DNA from 2 places in the Rhizobium sp. MHM7A genome. Region 1 is predicted to be linked to the other one. Evidence: predicted binding sites of a transcription regulator. Region 1 holds the regulator's gene; the other holds the start of a gene.
What was found. The regulator LexA, encoded in region 1, represses DNA repair genes until DNA is damaged. The targets are predictions, from matches to a motif close to TGTTCNNNNTGTGTTCNG.
Positions count from the first base shown of each region.

Region 2: a site for LexA is predicted at 1,424-1,441, ahead of FFR93_RS05600 (single-stranded DNA-binding protein). Genes of this name have one in related genera too.

Region 1 covers NZ_VCHT01000004.1:238,659-243,418, reverse strand. The annotation lists gene kdsA (3-deoxy-8-phosphooctulonate synthase) at 1-65, opposite strand, end outside; gene FFR93_RS17435 (VOC family protein) at 62-958, opposite strand; gene lexA (transcriptional repressor LexA) at 1,158-1,877, shown strand; gene FFR93_RS17425 (ComEC/Rec2 family competence protein) at 1,858-4,284, opposite strand; gene gltA (citrate synthase) at 4,575-4,760, shown strand, end outside.
Region 2 covers NZ_VCHT01000001.1:973,510-978,269, reverse strand. The annotation lists gene FFR93_RS05605 (hypothetical protein) at 1-566, opposite strand, end outside; gene FFR93_RS05600 (single-stranded DNA-binding protein) at 626-1,165, opposite strand; gene FFR93_RS05595 (hypothetical protein) at 1,533-2,258, shown strand; gene FFR93_RS05590 (RtcB family protein) at 2,453-3,652, shown strand; gene prfH (peptide chain release factor H) at 3,645-4,265, shown strand; gene FFR93_RS05580 (hypothetical protein) at 4,420-4,760, shown strand, end outside.

The sequences.
Region 1 (4,760 bases):
TTGGAAAAGGTGACTTGACCATCGCCTTCGCCGATCTTGACTTCGGAATTCGTATCGGAGCTCATCGTGGTTCCTCGAAGGCAAAGAGCGTGCCCTGGCCGGGCGCGGGCTTCACCAGAATGCGGTTGTTCTTACGCGTATACGTCACCCCGTTAGCAGCCAAATGCGCTTCTGTCACGGCAAGATCGGCGACATTGAAGAGGATTGCCCGGCCGCGCAGTCCGCGCTCGGCGGGTGAGACCGCGGTCTCGAAATAGGCCTCCAGCCCCTCCGGCGTCACCAGGCTGATCCTCGCATTCGAGGCCGCGATATTGACGCCAAACCCGGTTTTCTCGGCTGCCGATTGCGCTGCGGCAAGGCCGACGAAGGCGGCGAAAGCCGCCGGCTCCGGTGCGCAGAGCGCCACCTCAGCAATGCCGGTGACGCCATTGTCATGCCTTTCCAGCGAACCGCGATCGGCCGGCAACGGGTTGACGCGCTCGACGGCAAAGAGAAGGAGATCGGGCGCGCGGAGATCGCCGGCAAAAGCCAGTCTGAAGCTCCCGATGCTCTCGGAACCATCCGGCATTTTCATAGTCCGACTAAACTCCAGCATCTTGCCGGCGCTCGATCCCTTGTCGATGAAACTCTTATGATCGAGCCCGCAATCCCCGGTGCCGAAGGCTATCGCCGAAAGCCCTTCCTCGCCGCAGCGGAAGCGAAAGGCCTGGTTGTGGGCGGTAAAGACGTTACCCTGCCGCGCCGATAGCTCGCTCTCCTCGACGCTCGCTACACCGAGCGGCTCCAGATAGGTCTTGTCGGCAAAGAATACGCAGGCATTCTCCGTGCCGAAGGGGTGGCGCGCATCGGCGGCAACGGTGAAGCCGAGTTTCCCGAGCCTCTCGCGCGCCAGGTCTATATTGACGACAGGCAACACGACATGATCCAGCGGGTGCGGCTTGGCGGAATGGTCTTTCATAATGTCCCTCTCCCTGAAATGGCATGAGATGTGCGACGGCACGCGGTCAATTCAAGGCTTGCGCGCCAAATCCGGCGAATGAAAATAAAAATCTCAACGAGTTGACGGGAAGTTTTACGGAAATTTAGCTACTTGCAGAACACATATGGAACATATAGTGTCTGTTCTGGATTTGTTTCAATCACGGGGTCTGACGTCGATGCTCACGCGCAAACAACAGGAGCTTCTCCTTTTCATTCATGAGCGCATGAAGGAATCCGGCGTTCCTCCCTCTTTCGACGAAATGAAGGATGCTCTGGACCTCGCCTCGAAATCAGGCATCCACCGCCTGATCACGGCGCTAGAGGAACGCGGCTTCATTCGCCGCCTACCGAACCGCGCCCGAGCGCTCGAAGTGATCAAGCTTCCAGAGGCCTATAGCCCCAGTCTTCAACCGCGCCGCGGTTTTTCGCCGAGCGTTATCGAGGGCAGCCTCGGCAAGCCCCAGCCGGTCGCCGCCCCTGCTGCGGCAAAGGCGGTCGCAGACAACGGCAACTCCGTCTCCGTGCCGGTCATGGGACGTATCGCCGCCGGCGTTCCGATTTCGGCGATCCAGAACAACACGCACGACATCGTCGTTCCCGCCGATATGCTTGGCTCCGGTGAGCACTACGCGCTGGAGGTCAAGGGCGATTCGATGATCGACGCCGGCATCTTCGACGGCGATACGGTGATCATCCGTAACGGCAGCACTGCAAGTCCCGGCGATATCGTCGTTGCCCTCGTCGACGACGAGGAAGCAACGCTGAAGCGTTTCCGCCGCAAGGGCGCATCGATCGCCCTGGAAGCCGCCAACCCGGCCTATGAGACCCGCATCTTCGGACCCGACCGCGTCAAGGTGCAGGGCAAGCTGGTCGGCCTCATCCGCCGCTATCACTGACGCTGGACGGGCCGGAATCGGTAAAACTGTTGCTGCGCCAATCATAGGCGCGGTGGCGCATCCATGGCCGCGATAATGCATCGAAGGCCGTCGCGACCTCGAGGCCGCTCTCAGTGAAACGCAATTCGACCGAACCGGTCCTGCGCAGCGTTTCGCCGGTAAACAGCGCCGCACCCGAGCGGCAGCTGGCGAAGCGCAGGCGTACCGACGTTACGACAATATCGCCGGCATCGCAAGCAGGGCCGAGATAGGCGGCATTTTCGATGACGGTCACGATATGACCGTTTGCAAGCTTGGCTATGCACCAGGCTTTCCTGAGGCAGGAAAAGCTTTCCGCCTCAGCGCCGGCCGCGGCCGCCTGCATCGCGATCTTCGCTTCGTTCTGCTGCTCGCGGGAAAGCCTGAGGCGCCTCTCCTTATCCTCCGGGCTCGCAGGACTATCCAGCATCGTCGGCGGATTATGCACCGTCAGAACGAGCGCCCTCTGCCACTGATCGAAGATGAAATCCGGCGGCCTTTCGCGATTGGAGGCCATTGCTGCCGGCGTGACGACCGCGACGAGCGCGCCGTCTTCCGAAATCACCAGATCCGGCGGCCGGGATGCCGGCAGAACCACTACTGCAAGCGTCGAGACGGCGATGAGAGCGGTGCCGACATGGCGCAGCCGCGTCCGCAGCAAGGTCATCAGCAGGAAACCTGCCACGGCCAGCGTGAAATACCAGCTGGGCAATCGACCGACGCCGATATTCCCGCCCCAACCGGATATCGTCTTTGCCACCACGATCACCAGATCGAGGCCGAATCCGACCACCTTCCAAGGCAATATATCAAGCCCGAAAGGCATGAGCAGCATCGCCAACAACCCGGCCGGCATGACGATGAAGGAGATGATCGGCATGGTCGCGAGGTTTGCCGGGAGACCATAGGCCGTCAGGCGATGAAAATGCTCGATCGAAAACAGCGCCGTGGAAAAGCCGCCGATCAGCGAAGTCAGGAAAACGCCGCTGAAAAAGCGTGCGACCGCAGCGGCCAGCCGCAGGGCCGGCATTTTCGGCAGGGCGCTTTCGCCGACGCGCCGTTCCTTCCACAGCTGATAAGCCGATACCAGCGCCAGCGTCGCGGCAAAGGACATTTGAAAACTCGGGCCCAGGACTTCGGAAGGTGAGATCACAATGATAACAAGCGCGGAAAGAGCGACGTTGCGCAGGCTGATCGACGGCCGGTCGAAGAAGACAGCAATCAGCATAATGGCCATCATGATGAAGGCGCGCTCTGCCGAGACGGCGAAACCCGAGATCAGAAAATAGGCCGTGACGGCGATGAGCGCTCCGGCGGCGGCAAACTTCTTGGTCGGATAGGCCTGAGCGACACCCGGAAAGAGGCTGAGCAGCATCCTAAAGCCGACGAAGAAGATGCCGGCCGACAGAGCCATGTTGAGGCCTGATATAGCGATAATGTGGGCAAGGCCTGACTGGCGCAGTGCGTCCGTCGTCTCGTTCGAAATCGCGCGCCGCTCGTCCGTCACGAGAGCGGCGGCAAATGCGCCCGTGTCGCCAGGCAGAATCGCGCGTATGCGATCGCCGATGCCGCTACGCAGCCTATAGAGCCACTCGAGCAGGGCATCGGAACTCCATCTCGCCTCCGGCGGCGGCGCCTGCGCTTCGAGCTTCGTCGGCGCGCCGTAGAAGAAGCCGTTTGCACCGATGCCATCGAAATAAGCCGCGAAGGAAAAATCGTTGAGTTCGGGCAGCGCCGGGCCTGCCGGCGGCGTCAGCCGTGCCCTGCCGGTGATGATATCACCGATCTCGAAAGGCACATCGGCGCCGCGGGCGATGACGGTTACCCGCCTCGGCGGCCGCTTCACCTCCGGCTCGGCGGTGCCTGTGAGGGCAAGAATATAGCGCCACCGCCCGCGATCGTCGCCTTCGCGCCGCTCGACGCGGCCTGTCACCGTCGTCGTCACCGATGAATCGAGCATGACGGTGGAGACCCGCCAGCTCTCGAACTGAGCGCAGAGCATGCCGCACACCATAAGCGCCAGCGTTAGAAGCGTTGTCTGCAACGCCGGCCGTGCGCAGCCCGCGACGAAAACCGCAACCGTCAACGTCAACAGGCCGAGCAGCGATGGAACGACCGGAATATCTGTCGCCGCCAGAAACCAGAAGGCGGAGCCGGCGCCGAGGAGAACCGGCGAGAATAAAAGCAGGCGGCCGTAGTCCACCTCCTCGCTCAGCATGCGAACGCCGGCACGCGATAATTGGGTGATTGCGGCCGTCAGCCGGTGTCGTAAAGGTACCGAGGACTGGGTCGTTGCCGGCGTCCCCGCGGCAGGCGTATGAAAAGGCGTGGGATCGGCTGGGCCGACGCCCGCCTTCGGCCGCAATTCGGCTGTCGTCATTTCCTGCATGCGCCGCCCGAGGTCATTCCGCCCAGACCCCAGAATGCAACCTTAACGCAAATCCGGCAAGAATAATCGATTGAAATATGAGGGAAAATCGTAAGCGGCAAAAGGTCAGTTGAATCATCGGCTTCCGCTATGCGTGCGGCTCATCGCTGCAGTGCCTAAAAGGTGTTGCCGCAATGCACAAAATGCCGTCACGGTAACTTGGCATTAGCGTCCCGATCATATAGCTATCGGAAAGGACGCTTAACCCCTATGGCGCTTTTATGGCGCCACCGACATTTCGGAGGATCAGCATGACGGATCAAAGCGCTACAATAAAAATCGGTGACAAATCAGTCGACCTTGCCGTTAAAAGCGGCACGATCGGCCCGAGCGTCATCGATATCGGTGCCCTCTACAAGAACACCGCCTCCTTCACCTACGATCCGGGCTTCACTTCGACCGCATCCTGTGAATCGAAAATCACCTATATCGACGGC
Region 2 (4,760 bases), on a different contig from region 1:
AGTCTTGGTTCCTCTTCCTTTTGTTCTCCGGTCGTGTATTCGGCAAAAGCCGCCTCGTATTCGAGAGCTGCCTCCTTGCATTCCTTGCGGTACCGGCGAATGTCAGGCCTCACGCCGTTCCTGCGAATATATCGCTGGTCCTGGTAAGACCATTCGGAATGGCCAAGCAGATGCTCGATGGCTTCGCGGTTCGCCGTATGGATTAGATATTCGTAGGTTGCCTCGGCATCGTATTCTTTTTTGACGCAGGTTTTGCCCATCAGATAATCGTAATCGGCGTCAACGACCCATTCCAGCGCTTCCTTAAAGGATGGCATTGCGTGTTTCTGGACGAGCGTCAACTCCCCAAGATCGCCTGTCAGGAGGATGTGACCTGGTCGCCAGGTGATTTCGAAGGAATAGGCCGAGCTTCTCGAAACACGCACGCTTTCCTTGGTCAGTTGCGGAACATATTTCAGCTCACGTGAGTGACCAAAGAAGCTGAACGACTGTGATGGAGCGGGAACAAAAACGTGCTCCTTGAAGGTGCTGTCAACATGTTCCCGGATTGAAAATTTATTGCCCATGTTCCCTCGCGGCGGCATTCCAAAGTCTTATAAATCATTGAAATCATTTACGAATTTTGCTAGAATGGTATGTCGTCTGAGAGGTCGTTGGACTTTACAAACTCCGGACCACTTAGAAAATCATCCGTCTTGTCTTCTGCTGTTTCGTTCTCGAACTGGCGATGATCATCGTTGCCGCCGTCTTCATCGGCGTTCCGGTCTTTCTGCGCGGTCATGCGGCCTAGACCACCAGTATTTTTCGTCGCCTGCGTAGCAGGTGCCTCTGTCTTGGTTGCCTGCGCACTGTCGGGCATCTGCATGAGCTTGGCCTGGCCAAGATGATCCCAAACAACGATCTCGGCTTTTCCAGCGGAATTATAGCTCAGTTCGCCAACAATTCGGACGACGACACCAGCGACGGCGTGCTCGCTCATGACCGGCACGGATAGCTTTTCACGGATGACGACGGTGTGAACCTGGAAAAGCCGGTCCCGCTGGCCAGTTTTGGAGCGCACAAAACGTTCGGTTTCGACCTTCATCTTCACGAAGGGATGACCAGAAGAAGTCTTCAGCTTCTCGACCTGACCTACCACCCGGCCGATAAACTCGACCTCGTTCACATGTGCCATTTGCATTTCTGTCACTCCGATATTTTCAGGAAAATCCTTGCGAGATGGGCTCGCTCAAAGGAATTGTTTCGAAAATCATTTGGCGAAACAAATCTGTTGTCAAACCCTTTCTTTTCCTTCATATTGATTTTGAAGAATTCAACTGACGTTGAGTTTTTCCTTTGAAAACCGAAACTCCTTAGCCGCCGTCGTGCGGCTCTTTTTTTTTAGGTGAGCGATGACACTTCCATTTGAGACGACAACGGCCAATGATCCGTTTTTCTTCCTTCGGTATCAGCGGCCGGTTTATCAATGGCATGGCGGCACCGATGTTTCATTGTTCGCGAACGCAAGTCTTCCGCAAAGGCCGGAGCCGTCGGTGTTTGTCTTCGATTTCAGCTCTGTGTCTGCCGGGAGCGTCGATGTCGAAGCTTTTCTTCAGGACATAGTCTTTGCTGCCATTTCAAAGCCTGAGCACCTGTTTTTCATCCTGGCAGAGCCGAAGCTGTTGTCGAACGCTTTCCAGGATTTCTTTTCGCGGCCTGATTTTGTCGCCTTGGAACAGTCCATGGTGGAGTCGACTGACCCATCGTTTCCGGCACCCAGGTATCGCCGTATCCTGAAGCACATCTTCGTGGGCTCCATGTTCAACAGTGAGGACAATCCCAGTCTTGAGCACAATCTGCCCTGGCTGATGACGGTCAAGTACCTGCGTACCTTCGCCTATGTAAACGGGAAGCTGGATGACGACCTGAATCTCGAAGACCTCCGCCCGTGGAGCGGAGACATTCCGGATCATGGTGATTTCGACCTCTTCGAAGGTGTCTCCTACGAAGTCGGCTCCTATCGTTATCGTGACAGCGATAGCGCTTTTCGCAAGTCGTTCCGATCTCTGTCCCTTGCGGTCTTCAGCCTGAACGATGACCTGGACTATAAACAGGCTCGTCACCTTGTCGCACAGGCCGACACGGCGTCACAGAAAGGAGTTCCGAACGTGCTCCTTTCTGGTGGCCGTCATCAGGAGCTTCGCCGCCGGGAAGACGAGCACCGCTACGAACCGGAGGAAATCCTGTCATTTTTGCAACGTGACCTTTATCTCTCATGAGTGTGGTTGCAAAGGAAGAAATCCTGTGAAATTATCGAGGCAGTCATTTATGAAACAGGGAGATGCCGACATGACCGTTCTGTCCGCTAATCGCCCCTTTGGGGTCTTCGCCTAAGCACCAGTCGGTGTCTTAAGAGCGAATTTTGAAATCTGGCCTCGGCCGGAGACTATTCCCTGTTTCTAGGATTCATTTCATGGGCAATACCCAATTGGACTCCGGTCCAGCAGTGACGGCTGCTCCTTCCGTCATTACACGTTACTATTCCGAACTCTCGTGGATCGAAGGTGCGGCCGAACAGCAGTTGGTCCAGCTACTCGACGTTGAGGGCGTAGATGCCGTTGCTGCGTTCCCGGACCTTCACCCGGGCAAGTTCGGACCCGTCGGGGTCGCGATCCGGTCATCCCGCATCCATCCAGCCTATGTCGGCAACGACATCGGCTGCGGAATGGCCCTGTTCCGGCTCTCGATCCCCGAGCGGAAGCTCAACATCGAGAAGACGGCCAAGCGGCTTCGTCAACTGGCTTCTGACGAATGGGATGCGGCTTCTGACTACCTGGCGTCTGCAGGTCTGCTGCCGTCGCTTTATCCGTTCTCTTTGGGAACGGTGGGTGGTGGCAATCACTTCTGCGAGGTTTTGGGTGTCGAGGACGCTTCAGAAGCCTTCTCCGGCCGAAAGGGAGACTTGTTCCTTCTGGTCCACTCCGGTTCCCGGGGGCTCGGGGAGGCGACATTCTCGAACCTTGACGAGAGCCGTCACCTTGGCATGGCAGCGGACACACCTTCGGCGATCTCCTATCTCGAAGGGCACGATCTCTGCGTTCGCTGGGCAGCACTCAATCGCCAGGCTATTGCGGGTCGAGCGGCCGAATTGATCGGCTGCGAAGCCAGTCTGGTTTCCGATGCGCCTCACAACCTAATTTCCTATGAGGAAAATAGGTTCGTGCACCGAAAGGGGGCTGCACTTGCCCGTCCGGGCGACATCGTTCCGGTGGCCGGGTCACGCGATAGCCTGTCATTCGTTGTGGCGGCCAAGGATGATGTCTCAAAGGCGTTCAATGCCTTGTCGCATGGAGCCGGTCGAAAATATGATCGGGCCACGATGCGCCATCGGGTGGGAGCCACCAAGGCCGAGCGGGAAGCACTTACCCGCAACGCCTGGGGTGGGCGTGCCATCGTCGAGGATCGGAACCTGCTGCTCGAAGAAGCTGGTGCCGCTTACAAGTCGTCGGTTCACGTCGTCGACGAACTGGTCAAGCATGGTTTGGTGGAAAAACTGGCGGCCCTGAAGCCGCTCGTCACCTTCAAGCGTGCTGACCTTCACCAGGAAGACCATACGGCCAAGGACAAGCTGCTGCTTGATCGCCGCAAGCAGAGGAAGTCGAAGCGTGACTGATATCGTCAATATCGCCATAACGTCAGGCAGTGGGCCGGAGGAATGCCGGATCGCTGTTGAGCGTCTCGTCGAACACATCAACGCTGCCGCCCGGAAGGACAATCTGAAGGTTCATTGCCTTCATGGTCCGTCCGGGGGAGGTCGGCTTCCTCGCTCTGTCATTTTGACGGTGACAGGCAAGGATGCCCAGTCTTTCGTCCGACCCTTTATCGGCACCGTCCGTTTCGTGTTTGACAGCCCTGTCCGCAAGGGTCACAAGCGCCGAAACTGGTTCGTGGGCGTCAGCCTTCTCGGCCAGTCGATTCTTCGTGAAGAGGAGGCCTCTCTCAATCTTGCGGATGTCCGTTTCGAAACGTTGAGGGCGGGTGGTCCAGGCGGCCAGCACCAGAACACGACGGATAGTGCGGTCAGAGCGGTCCATATACCGACGGGATTGACGACGCTTGCCAGGGATGAACGCTCACAGCATCGCAACAAGGCGCTGGCAGTTCAACGTCTCGCTGACATGCTGTCGATCATTGCGGACGAGAAGCATGAAGCTGAAAAGAAGGACCTCTTCCTGAGTCACAAGGCTCTTGAGCGAGGCAATGCCGTCCTGACGATCAGCGGCTGACTGTTCACCGGTTCGAGAAGCGCCTGGAATGTCGCCTCCAGGTTCGTTTTCCGGTCACTTTTCGAACCGGCTTCAGCCTATGCGGGCTTAACGTTTGTTTGCGACGCCCGATCCTCCGGAGTATAGGAAGGCTCTACGATTCCGGAGATGCCGCATGCTGTTTACTGAAATCTATGAAAAACAGGACGCCGTGCCGTCTGTTGGAGGCATTCACCCCGACACATTGCTTGATCCGATCCGCGCGAGGATGAAGGAAGCCGAATATTTTGTATTCGACGAACAAGCGGTTGCGATGGCCGTCAACGTCTCTCAATCCAAGCCCTCGTCGATCATCGCTTGCCTCCCTTTCGTCAAGCTTCCAGCGCCCCTGTTGTGGATCGAATTCTCCAATCAGCATCTACGCCAAGCCATGGGTGCTATGGGGAGCCCGAACATTCGAGGCGAGCGTCATATCGTCGACATCGAGAGGACGGGGTTTCTTTTATGGGAGGAGGA